Regions from separate parts of the Saezia sanguinis genome, predicted to be linked through region 1. Evidence: predicted binding sites of a transcription regulator. Region 1 holds the regulator's gene; each other region holds the start of a gene.

Region 1 (4,246 bases):
CTCTTTGGCATTCTGGCTGTATACGGCGCCCACCTTGGAAATGGCAGAAATACCCAGGCCAATCAAGTCACAGTCGGCATGTGTACTGTAACCCTGGAAGTTACGGTGCATGCGCCCATGCCGCTTGGCCACGCTCAAGCTATCTTCCGGCAGGGCGAAGTGGTCCATTCCAATATACTCGTAACCGGCCTTTTGCAACCGGCTGATGGATTCACTCATCAGATTCAGACGGGTTGCGCCGTCGGGCAAATCCTCATTGTGAATTCGCCTTTGCGGTTTAAACCGGCTGGGCAGATGTGCATAACCATATACGGCAATGCGATCCGGTCGTAATACCGCAATCTGATCAAGCGTCTCATTAAATGATACCTGCGTCTGTTTGGGCAAGCCGTAAATCAAATCGACACTGATCGACGTGAACCCGATGTCACGTGCCGCCTGCATCAGCGCAAACACCGATTCCGTACTCTGTACACGGTGAATCGCCTGCTGAACCTGATGGTCAAAGTCCTGAATGCCCAGACTCAGACGGTTAAACCCCATATCCCACAGATTCTGCAGCCGCTCGCGCGACACCGTCCTGGGGTCCACCTCAATGGTGCATTCCAGGCTATCCATGAATTCAAAATGCTCACGCAGTTTGGACATCACCCGGGACAGCTCTTCGTCTGACAGAAAAGTCGGGGAACCTCCGCCAAAATGAATCTGCGACACACGCTGGCGGCTATCCAGTTGCTTGGCAACCAGCGCCATCTCCTTGAGCAACCCTTCCAGGTAGGGCAAGGCCCGTTCATGATGCTTGGTGACAATCTTGTTGCAGCCGCAGTAATAACAAAGAGACTCACAAAAAGGAATATGCACATAAATGGACAGCGGATTGGCCGCAATCGCCCCTACAGTGCGCTGTGTGAGCGCCTGCAGATAATCAGCTTCATCAAAAGCCTCCACGAACCGGTCCGCAGTAGGGTACGAGGTATACCTCGGCCCTGATACATCATAGCGTCGAAGAAGCTCCGGCGTAATCACAAGTTGCTGCATCGTCTTATCTTCTTGTAGTAATAAAAAGTTGACCTCATCGGTCTTGTCTCAATCATACATGCTGCTATACCACTTCTTTCAAAGCAGCCCACACATGAGCCCAACAATATTCTGCTGGAAAGTGTGACATAAGCCCTAAAATCACTGTGCCATTTTACGCACAATATAGGCTTGATCTTAGTCAAGTTATTCCATTGGCGCTACAATCGCTTCATACCTGTTTGATCTGCGTCTATTTTGAGCAAATCTCATAACAGCTAAATTTTTATACAATTTCATTGTACAGATACTGCTCCAGTTTTTATTGACCCAATACAACTAACCTGCATCATTTGCATTAATGTCATGGCATCATTCCCCCACACCAATGTAGCTTGCTCCAACTGCAATATGCGTGACCTGTGTATGCCAGTTGGTCTGACCCAAGATGAAATGTCGAGGCTGGATCAAGTGGTCAGCACACGCCGTAAAATCGGCCGTGGCCATGCTCTGTTCCACTCCGGCGATCCTTTCACAGCAATTTACGCCATCCGTACAGGTTTTTTCAAAACCTGCCTGACATCTGAAGACGGACGCGACCAGGTGACCGGTTTTCACATGGCCGGCGAGCTGGTCGGCCTGGACGGCTTGTGCAGTGACGCCCACATGTGCGACGCCATTGCCCTGGAAGATGCTGAAGTGTGCGTACTGTCCTATGAGCGCATTGAAGCACTATCCCGCGAATTCCCGATTCTGCAGCGCCACGTCCACCGTATGATGAGCCGCGAAATTGTGCGCGACCAGGGTGTGATGATGTTGCTGGGCAGCATGCGGGCAGAAGAACGGCTGGCTGCATTTTTGCTCAACCTGACACAGCGCCTGCACGCCCGCGGCTTTTCCGCCAATGAGTTGGTACTGCGCATGACACGGGAAGAGATTGGCAGCTACTTGGGCCTGAAGCTCGAAACTGTATCGCGAACCTTTTCAAAATTTCAGGAAGATGGCTTTTTACAGGTTAAACAGCGCCATATCCGCATCACCGACCCGGAAAGCCTGAAAGCCCTGACGACAGCAACGGCATAACTCGCATCATTTGTTGCTAACCTGCTGTTATTTTACAGCAACGGTTCTTTACGCCACGTTTCCGGGAGTTCACTCGAACGCCTGACTTGCAAACGAAAAACATGCTCTGACCGGAGTAGCCGCACCTCCATTGTGCGCATATTTGCTAAAATGCACAGATCCTCCACTTGCATTGAGCGCACCCCATGCCAAACATTCTTTCATTACCTCGTTTATTGTGCAGCGCACTTATCGCCGGGCTTTTCTGTATGCATGCCGCCTGGGCACAAACCGCAACACAGCCAAATTCACCCCAACTGAACCTCCCCCGTATTGAACTGTCTGCCGGCATGTACCGGCTTGAAGTCCAGGTCGCCGCAACCCCTTACCAGCAGCAGATTGGCCTGATGTGGCGCGAAAGCATGCCGGAAAACGAAGGCATGCTGTTTATCTTTGACACACCCCGTACACAGTGTTTCTGGATGAAAAACACCTTGTTGCCACTGTCTGCCGCCTTTATCCAGGACGATGGCACCATCGTCAACATTGCCGACATGATGCCGCAAAGCACAGAAAGCCACTGTTCGGACAAGCCTGTCCGCTACGTGCTGGAAATGCATCAGGGCTGGTTTGAAAAGCACGGCATACTGGCCGGAAAACGTTTGACCGGATATCCATTCTGAACACACGCGCCATGCCAGAATTTTGAGTTATGCATTTTTTTTATAACTCAAGCCTTTTCTCACAGGCTGAAAACTCATTTTCTGCAAAAAAATTTTTGTTGCTTTTATCGTTTTTTATCTTAAAAACCACTTTCCCATCTCCACAAAAAAGCAGAACAGCATTACCGGTTCTTGCTGAAAACAACCCCGGCGTTCTGCAGCAACAGGAAAGCAGGGGTTGAAAAACATCATTGTGCACTGCGAGATATTTTTCAAGTGATACAAAATAAATTTCACTATATAAAATATATCAAATGGCAATGTACACACAAAACCCTTCTGATAGCCCATCCATTCAGGTGATTGATCGCATATTCACACTACTGAATATTCTGGCCAGTCACGAAGAACCCGTTTCACTCAAACAGATCAGCGAGCTTTCAGGCCTGCACCCTTCCACCGTACACCGCATCCTGAATGATCTGGTTTGTGGCCGCTATGTCGAACATCCCCAGTCTGGTGTGTACCGGCTTGGCATGCGGCTGCTGGAATTGGGGAATCTGGTTAAAACACGAATCAGTGTGCATGAAGTTTCGTTAACACCCATGCGTGAGCTGCATATGCTCACGCAGCAACCTGTCAACCTGTCGATCCGGCAAGGCGACGAAATTATCTACATTGAGCGTATATACAATGAACGCTCCGGCATGCAGGTTGTCCGGGCCATAGGTGGGCATGCGCTGCTGCATCTGACATCCGTTGGGAAATTATTCTTGGCATACGATACGCCGCAACAAATATACGCTTATGCACAGCGCCGCCTGGCACAAAGCCATACACAGAACAGCATTCAGAAATTGCCTGAGCTGGAAAGTGAACTGGCACAGATTCGCCGCAACGGCCTGTCATGCGACGACGAAGAGCTGGAGCCTGGTGTGAGTTGTTATGGCACAGGCATCTTCAACGATGAAGGCAAAATGATCGCTGGCTTATCCATTTCAGCCCCCACCGACCGTTTAAACCCGGCCTGGCAAAAACTTTTACAGAAAGCCAGCCAGACCATTTCTCGAACATTGGGATACCGTGCCAGCGGAGCCCCTTAAGCGCCCCACATTGCTTGTATTTAATCAATAGAGACCTATTCTACTATCCCTTAAGCAGCTTCAGCCATACTCTTCACATAGGCCCTAAGCGCGCCTTTTTCTGCACTGACATCCAAATGGGTTAAGTACCCCTATTGCGGTTACGTGTACAAGCAGACCTGCTTCAGTGGAAACCCGTACTGCCGTATTTTTCGGAACTCTCACCTTACAGTGGTGTCTAACAAAAGTAAGTATGTCATTGATTTGACATATTTTCACTTTAAGATCAGATCCACCAAGTGATAAAAATCACATTACAAACAAAAACAAAAAGGAGTTTAAACATGAGCGACCAGGTACAACTTGGCAAATATTGCATTTCACCACTGATCCGTCAACTTCCTGACGGCAGCTATTCATCTT
Region 2 (4,246 bases), on a different contig from region 1:
CGGCCGGCCAGACTTCGTCCGTCTTGAAGTATTTGGAAAACTCCACCAACTGCCACAAGTCAGACCTGGATTCACCCGGCCCCTTGATCGCCTGGCGCCAGAACTGGCAACGCCGCTCGGCGTTACCATAGGCGCCCTCTTTTTCCACCCACATGCTGGTAGGCAGAATCAAGTCGGCAGACAGCGCGCTGACCGTCGGGTACGGGTCAGACACCACAATAAAGTTGCGCGGGTCGCGCCAGCCTTTCATGCGGTCTTCATAAATGTTGGGGCCGGCCTGCATGTTGTTGGTGGTCTGCGTCCAGTACGCATTCAGCTTACCATCGCGCAACGCCCGGTCCTGCGCCACCGCATGCAGCCCCTGTTCAGGCTGAATGGCGCCATCAGGCAGCTTCCAGATTTTTTCAGAAAACTTCCGGTGTTCCGGGTTCGCCACCACCAGGTCAGCCGGCAGGCGGTGCGCAAACGTGCCCACTTCACGTGCCGTACCACAGGCAGAAGGTTGCCCGGTCAGCGAGAACGGGCCGTTGCCCGGCAGCGAAATCTTGCCGGTCATCAGGTGCAGGTTGTAGATCAGGTGGTTGGTCCACACACCGCGTACGTGCTGGTTCACCCCCATACACCACAGCGACATCACCTTCACATTCGGGTCGGCATACAGTTTGGCCAGTGCCGTGATCTGCTCGGCCGGCACACCGGACTCCTTGGACACCTTTTCCAGCGTGTATTCAGAGAGGAACTGCTTGTACTCCTCAAACGTCATCGGTTCCGAAGCGCCGCTGTTGGCGTTGGCTGCCTTCTGCTCCAGCGGGTGGTTCGGACGCAGGCCATAGCCAATATCGGTTGCACCTTTGCGGATATTCACGAAGTTATCCATGAACTCTTTATTCACCGCATTGTTCTGAATCAGGTAATTGGCGATGTAGTTCAGAATCTTCATCTCCGTTTGCGGAGTGAACACCATCTTGATATCGGCCAGATCGCAACTGCGGTTCAGGAAGGTGGAGAGCACCACCACTTTCACATTCGGGTTGGACAGGCGCCTGTCGGTCAGACGCGACCACAGAATCGGGTGCGCCTCGGCCATGTTGGAGCCCCACAGCACAAACGCGTCACCCAGCTCGAAGTCGTCATAACACCCCATGGGCTCGTCCATCCCGAACGAACGCATGAAACTGACCACCGCCGAAGCCATGCAATGCCGCGCATTGGGGTCAATGTTGTTGGAGCGCAAGCCCGCTTTGAACAGCTTGGCTGCCGCATAGCCTTCCCACACAGTGGACTGGCCCGACATGAAAATACCCGCCGCATTAGGCCCGTTCTTGAGCGCCGCCTTGTATTTCTCGCTCATGATGGTGAAAGCCTTATCCCACGATACCGGGGTGAACTCACCATTTTTATCATACTGGCCATTGGTCATGCGCAACAGCGGCTGCTTGACGCGGTCCTGCCCGTACATGATCTTGGGCAGGAAATAGCCCTTGATACAGTTCAGCCCCTTGTTAACCGGCGCTTCCGGGTCGCCCTGCGAAGCGACCACACGCCCGTTTTGCACCCCCACCAGAACGCCGCAACCCACGCCGCAATAACGGCATGGCGCCTTACTCCAGGTAATGCTTTTATCCGCATCACTTTGAGCCAGGACTTTGATGGGTATCGTAACACCAGCAACGGTAGCCGCAGCGGCAGCGGCATTTGCTTTCATAAATTCACGGCGTTTCATGGGGTAACCTCAGCTTCTTCATCTTGTTGATGGTAGACCAGAGACACAGCCAGTACTCCAGGAATATCCTCTTGTATTGACTGCATTTTTTGATACAGGAGATCGGCGTCATCAGACTCCATCAGAACCACCAGCTTGCAACCCTCTTCATTGGTCGCAAACACTTCAGCTTCAGGAATCTCTGAAATGCGTTCAGTAACGGCTGCAAGTTGTTCAGGTACACATTGAACAACCAGACTGCATACATGCCAAATGGGTTGAGTCATCGCGGGCTCCTAGCGTTTTTTATCAGGTGCACTGACATGCGAATTGGCAATATTGTTTGAATCCATTCTATTCAGAAAATGCCATCAACACCAGTGTTAAAGGGGTCATGTTTTTAGTGAATAAGAATCATTTATTACCAGCCCCTGATCCTGTTTTTTGAACCACGTCTCTTTTTTAGTTTGGATGTATTTGAACTTACATTTCGTATGTTCAATATTTCACGAAATCCATATGATGTATTCTTTTTACCTCATTTGATATAAATCAAATCCGGCATACAACAATCAAGCACGAATCAGGCGTTAAAAAGACGCCAAACTGCCAGCATCCTCCCGTTAAACCATTTTCCAACCCCTTTTACTGCAACGCATATTTATCAGCAGCCGCTCCAATGCCATTCCGCAATGGCTATGCTGAATGCCAGATCCAGTGCCAACCCAACACCGGTTGATGGCACTTGCAGCAGCACCATCACAAAACCGCAAATTCAATTAGAATTTGGCTATTTATTTGACCAGTCAGATACTGTCATGTCACATTTTGACCGCAACAACTTCAGGCTTGAGCGCTCCCTCGGGCAATACATCCATCTGCTCAACCTGTACAAAGACAAACTGCTGGGCAGCCACCCTGACATGCAGGACATTACCGTCGCGCAGTTCAAGGTATTGCTGCTGCTCTCGCGAGTCAAAACCATGAAACCCAGCGACTTGTGGCAAACACTGCAGGTGGACAGCGCGGCCATCACCCGCATGCTGGACCGGCTGGAGAAAAAAGGACTGATTTTGCGTGAGCGCAGCACAACAGACCGCAGGCAGATTGACATCCGCCTGTCAGCACAGGGAAAGGCGGTTGCCAGACGCATCCCGCAGATTGCCGCAGACACACTCAACCAGTTGACCGACTGCCTGAGCGAAAAAGAGCTGACACAGTTCATGCATCTGCTTGTCAAAATTCTGCGCCACGGCCACATGCTGCCGGATACCTAACGCACGCACAACACACGCATAACACACCGCCCCCATTTTTGAGCAGGATGCACACATGAGCAACGAAACCACTGAAACTGCACCGCAACCGGCAACCCCACCTGCCCAGCCGGCAGAAACCCCGGTGAACCGGATGAAAAAAAAGCGCCGCCTATACCTGGCGCTGCTGGCCCTGGTGGTCGTACTGGGCGTTGCGGCCTGGCTGGCACACTATATGGTGGTCGGCCGGTTTTATGAAGAAACCGACGACGCCTACGTCAACGGCAACATCGTGCCCATTACCCCGCGTGTGGCAGGAACCATCATCAGCATCACAGCTGACGATGGCGACTACGTTGAGGCCGGCCAGATCCTGATACAGCTTGACCCGAGCGACACCAGCGTCACACTGCAAAACGCACAGGCCACGCTGGCGCAAACCGTGCGCCAGGTGCGCGGGCTGTACAGCAATGCCGACAACGCACAGGCACAGGTCAGAACCAGCCAGGTTGCTTACGAGCGCGCCCGGGCCGACTACAACCGCCGCCAGCAACTCGCCAACAGCGGCGCCATTGCCTCTGAAGAGCTTGCACACGCGCGCGATACGCTCAACAGCGCCCAAAGCGCACTGGATGCAGCCCGGCACGCCCAGCAAACCAGTTGGGCACTGGTCAATGACACCGAACTGGCCACCCACCCCGAAATCAGTGCGGCCAGCGCCCAGGTGTTGCAAGCCTATCTGGACCACAGCCGCACCGAAGTGCGCGCGCCGGTCAGCGGCTATGTGGCCAAGCGCTCGGCACAGGTAGGCAGCCACGTCAGCAGCGGCGAAACACTGCTCACGGTGGTGCCGCTGGACCAGGTATGGATTGACGCCAACTTCAAAGAAAACCAGATGCGCGACATGCGCATCGGCCAGCCGGTAGACATTACCACCGACCTTTACGGCAGCAAAGTGCATTACCGCGGCACCATTGAAAGCCTGGGCATCGGCACCGGCAGCGCGTTTTCACTGCTGCCCGCGCAAAACGCCACCGGCAACTGGATCAAAATTGTGCAGCGCCTGCCGGTACGCATCCGGCTGCAGCCCGACAACCTGGACACACATCCGCTGCGCATTGGCCTGTCCTCCACCGTCACGGTTGACCTGCGGGTGCAGGACGGCACGCTGCTGCCACAACAGCCGGTTGCACAGCCACGGCTGAGCACACAGGTATTTGACCATGAGATGATCGAAGCCCATGCGCTGATTGAGCGCATCATCCGAGAAAACTCGGCCCAACCGGAA
Region 3 (4,246 bases), on a different contig from region 1:
TTGGCTCATCGGAAGACTTTAAACAATGGGGGGTGGAAAACTACACCCGTTTGGCCCAAGCGCTCGTGGCCCGTGGCTTTGGTGTGCTGCTGTTGGGCGGTAAAATGGACCACGAAATGGCTACCGCCATTCAGCAACTGATTCCTGCGGCGCACCAGCACCAGGTCGAAATCGTTACCGATACGCCGATTCTGGAAAGCTCTGCTGCGGTAAAATGCACCGATGCCTGTATTGGCAACGATACCGGGCTGTGTCAGATTGCCGCTGCCTGCGACTGCCTGTGCTATATTATCATGGGGCCTCGCCCGACCCTGGACCATGACCCGATACAGCACTACGTGGTATCAGACCGTCTTTTGAACATCACGGTTGAACAGGTCATGGGACAGCTGGCACAAACGCCTGCGCCCGGTTTTTAAATATTTTTATCAAACGGATACTTCCATGATTATCGTTACTGGTGCTGCCGGATTCATCGGATCAAACATTGTCGCAGAACTGCAGGATGCTGGAAGAGGTCCTATCGCTGTTATCGACTGGTTTGGCGAAGAAAACAAGTGGCGCAATCTGGTTAAAAGAAATATTGCGGCCTTTGTTGCGCCGGAGCAGACCCTTTCATTTCTGGATAACAACGCAACCAAGATCGAATCCATCATTCACATGGGCGCCATTACGGCAACCACGGAAAAAAATGTTGACCTGCTGGTCGAGCGCAACATCAACTACTCTGTGATGTTGTGGGACTGGTGTACCCAGCATAAAGTCCCGTTCGTTTATGCTTCTTCTGCTGCAACTTATGGTGCACTGGAAAGCCTGCTGAAGGACGACGATTCTATTGAAGCGTTGAGCAAACTGCGGCCATTGAATCCTTATGGCTGGAGCAAAAATGCGACCGATCTTATTTTTGCCCAGCGCATTGCGGATGGAAAAACCCCTCCGCAATGGGTCGGGCTGAAATTTTTTAACGTCTATGGCCCGAACGAATACCATAAAGGCGATATGCGCAGCGTGATCACCAAGTTTTATGATGACATCCAGACCTGGGGTGCAGTCAAACTTTTCAAATCGGATCGCCCGGATATTGATGACGGCCAGCAAAAACGCGATTTTGTTTATGTCAAAGACTGTTCCCAGGCTGTACTCTGGTTTGTGGACCATCCTGCTGTCAGTGGCATTTTTAACATGGGAACCGGCAATGCCCGCTCATTCATCGATCTGGTCAAAGCCATGGAAAAGACCATTGGCAAACCGGTCGAAATCTCTTTTAAGGATATGCCCGAAGAACTGAAAAGCCGCTACCAGTACTATACAGAAGCCGATATGGGCAAAGCCCGTTCCGCCGGGTTAAACGTCAGTTTCCGTTCATTGGAAGCCGGCATTACCGATTACATTGAAAACTATTTATCCAATCCGGACAGCTATCGCTAGCCACCCAAAATAGCCTTACCATATCCATGCAAACCACTTTGCGTTTGAGTGCGAGGTGGCTGTTTTTTATTGCCGTATTCTTCAAATTTCTACCGTTTAATCTACCTCTGCATAACGGCACACGGCCTGTTTAGGCTTTATTGTTTTAAAGCTTGATCTAACTCCTGAAATCTCCATTTTTGTGCACTGATACGCGCATTTGCGATTGATAAAAATCAAGCATTTGCCAATATAAAAGTCATATATTGACAAAAAATCCCGGTTCTTTAGAAATATTTCAATGCTTTTACCAAGGTGGCACCTTATTTGGGTTTTAAAAAGGTTCTGCCAGAAAGAGTAAGTAATATGGCTGAGCAATCCACTTCCTCCACCCGGAAAATCTCAGGAAAGAACCGAAAAGGATCGATTCTCTCTGGTCGCTACCGGACCATTATCATTGCCATTGCCTGTTTTCTGCTGTTTGATTTAGGGGTTCTGATCCTTAACTTCTACACATCTTTTCAAATCAAGGAAGATGCTTTGGGAATCAACCTGGCAGGACGGCAACGAATGCTCAGCCAGCGCACGATCAAAGCATTGCTGATCGTCAGCGGAGAACCGCAAACCTCTTCTCAACGCGACTTGGCAGAGCTTAAAGAAGCCACCGCCATGTTCGACACGACCCTACAGGCGTTTCAGTCTGGCGGAATCGTCACAGGAGGTGATGGCCAAGCCACGTATTTGAAAGCCGTTCAAGACCCGCAGACTTTAAGTGTTTTGCAAAAAGCCTCGGAAATCTGGGCGCCTTACTATCGCCTGTTGCAACCCGTACTTGAAAACACGGCCACACCAGAGCAAGAACAACAGGTCATGACATATGCCCTGGAACATAACACCCAGTTGCTGCACCTGATGAACGAGCTGACAACCGCACTGGAGTTGCAGGCGGAAAACCGGGCATCTTTCTTACGCATGGTGCAAACTGTCGGGATTATCCTCGCCCTGCTTAACTTTGCTTTTATTTTATATAAATTCATTCACCAGTTACGCAGGTCTGACGATGCCATCGAAATCGTAAACGCAGAAAACCGCGAGATTCTCAATACAGTGCAGGAAGGGCTTTTTCTCGTAACGCCTTCTTGTCGGATCGGGTCGCAAATTTCGACCTCTGCCAGTGCCTTGTTCGGACAAAAAATCAATCCCGGTGACGATTTTTTTGAGATATTGGCCCCCCGTGTTTCTGCCAAAATTCTGCACGATGCACAGGAATATCTCAAATTATTGCTCTCTCCTCACATCAAAGATCATCTGGTGCGAAGCATCAACCCACTGTCTGAAGTCGAAGTGCAGGTCACCAATAGACTTCAGATTCAGAAAAGCCATTACCTCGCATTCAGCTTCAGCCGTGTGATGGATAAAAAAAGCGAAGAAGTGCAACACCTGCTTGTGACCATCCAGGACATCACCCACCAAATGGAGCTTGAAGCCAAGTTGCGTGATGAACGGTACCGCTCACAAAAAGAATTCTCCATGTTGCTTAAAGCCATGGAAGCGGACCCTGTTGAGCTGCGTTCATTCATAGAGCAAACGGAAAAAAGCCTGCTATATGTGAATGACCTGTTACGCGAAACATCGGATTCAAAAACGCAAACCAAACTTGCTGCAACCCTGGATGAAATCGCCCGAATCATTCACGCGATTAAAGGAAATGCCTCTGCCCTGAATCTGGACAGCGTTTGTGAACTCGCCCATACATTTGAATCCGAGCTGAAAGAAATTAAAGACATTGTTCACGAGAACAAACCGATCGGAGAATCTTTACTTGCACTGCCGATCCCGCTTGGCAACCTGTTGAGTATCATTTCCACATTAAAAACACTTTTCTTAGATGCTGCCGCTACCAGCACTAACGCCGACAGTGAGCAAGAGCCCTCGCCCCGTATACACTCCCCGCTGGCAATCAATCCTCTTGACAACAAAATGCTCACCCGTCTTGTGAACAACGCATCTGAAGATCACAACAAAAATGCACAACTTAACATTGCATGCGACGACGGCTGGGATAACATACCGATGGATACCGCCCGGCTGGTGCGTGAAATTGTGATTCAACTGGTCCGCAATGCCATTGTCCATGGCCTGGAAACACCGGAAGAGCGCGTCGCAGGACAAAAGCCCGAAGCGGGCAACATTGACATTCGTCTCAAGCGCGTTAATTCAAATGGATGGTCTTTAAGTGTGCGTGACGATGGTACCGGTTTACAAATTGACCGCATCCGCCAAAAGCTGTTAAAGCTTGGCTGGTTCAACCAGAAAGAACTGGATGGCATGTCCAATAAGGAAATTGCCTTGCAAATATTTAGACCGGATTTTTCCACCGCCCAAAATATCACCATGCATGCTGGCCGTGGTTCCGGGCTTGATCTGGTCGTTAACAATATCAATCAACTGAACAAACCACATTTGAATGTATCTTCTCGTCCCGGTTTATATACCGAATTTGCCCTCACATTTTCCGTTTGAGAAGCTTTATGCGTTTAATGATCGTTGATGACTCCAATACCATCCGAAGCCGGATTTTACGCATTGTGCGTAAATACAAGGATTCCAACATTGAGATCGTCGGGCTTGCTCCTGACGGGCAGCAGGCTTTGCAGATTGCCCGCAAAGCACTTCCCGATGTTGTGACCATGGATCTCACCATGCCGCAAATGGATGGCATTGAAGCCATTTCCAGACTGATCCAGCTTAATCCTGACATTAAAATTCTGGTGGTCAGCGCACTTGACGATAAAGCCACCGCGATTGTTGCACTGCGACTGGGTGCCTGCGGCTTTTT

The links. The regulator FNR, encoded in region 1, switches genes on or off when oxygen is low (the NO sensors DNR and NnrR bind a similar motif). The targets are predictions, from matches to a motif close to TTGATNNNNATCAA.
Region 2: a site for FNR is predicted at 2,245-2,258, ahead of AACY98_RS03190 (chaperone NapD). Genes of this name have one in related genera too.
Region 3: a site for FNR is predicted at 1,634-1,647, ahead of AACY98_RS04390 (type IV pili methyl-accepting chemotaxis transducer N-terminal domain-containing protein). Genes of this name have one in related genera too.

What each region holds. Positions count from the first base shown of each region.
Region 1 covers NZ_CAWUGC010000019.1:134,676-138,921, forward strand. Annotated here, with positions in the region: gene hemN (oxygen-independent coproporphyrinogen III oxidase) at 1-1,038, opposite strand, end outside; gene fnr (fumarate/nitrate reduction transcriptional regulator Fnr) at 1,384-2,100, shown strand; gene AACY98_RS14220 (DUF192 domain-containing protein) at 2,286-2,762, shown strand; gene AACY98_RS14225 (IclR family transcriptional regulator) at 3,062-3,844, shown strand; gene AACY98_RS14230 (hypothetical protein) at 4,168-4,246, shown strand, end outside.
Region 2 covers NZ_CAWUGC010000003.1:95,172-99,417, reverse strand. Annotated here, with positions in the region: gene napA (nitrate reductase catalytic subunit NapA) at 1-1,723, opposite strand, end outside; gene AACY98_RS03190 (chaperone NapD) at 1,720-1,989, opposite strand; gene AACY98_RS03185 (MarR family winged helix-turn-helix transcriptional regulator) at 2,401-2,979, shown strand; gene AACY98_RS03180 (HlyD family efflux transporter periplasmic adaptor subunit) at 3,035-4,246, shown strand, end outside.
Region 3 covers NZ_CAWUGC010000005.1:83,765-88,010, reverse strand. Annotated here, with positions in the region: gene AACY98_RS04400 (glycosyltransferase family 9 protein) at 1-419, shown strand, start outside; gene rfaD (ADP-glyceromanno-heptose 6-epimerase) at 445-1,428, shown strand; gene AACY98_RS04390 (type IV pili methyl-accepting chemotaxis transducer N-terminal domain-containing protein) at 1,774-3,930, shown strand; gene AACY98_RS04385 (response regulator transcription factor) at 3,939-4,246, shown strand, end outside.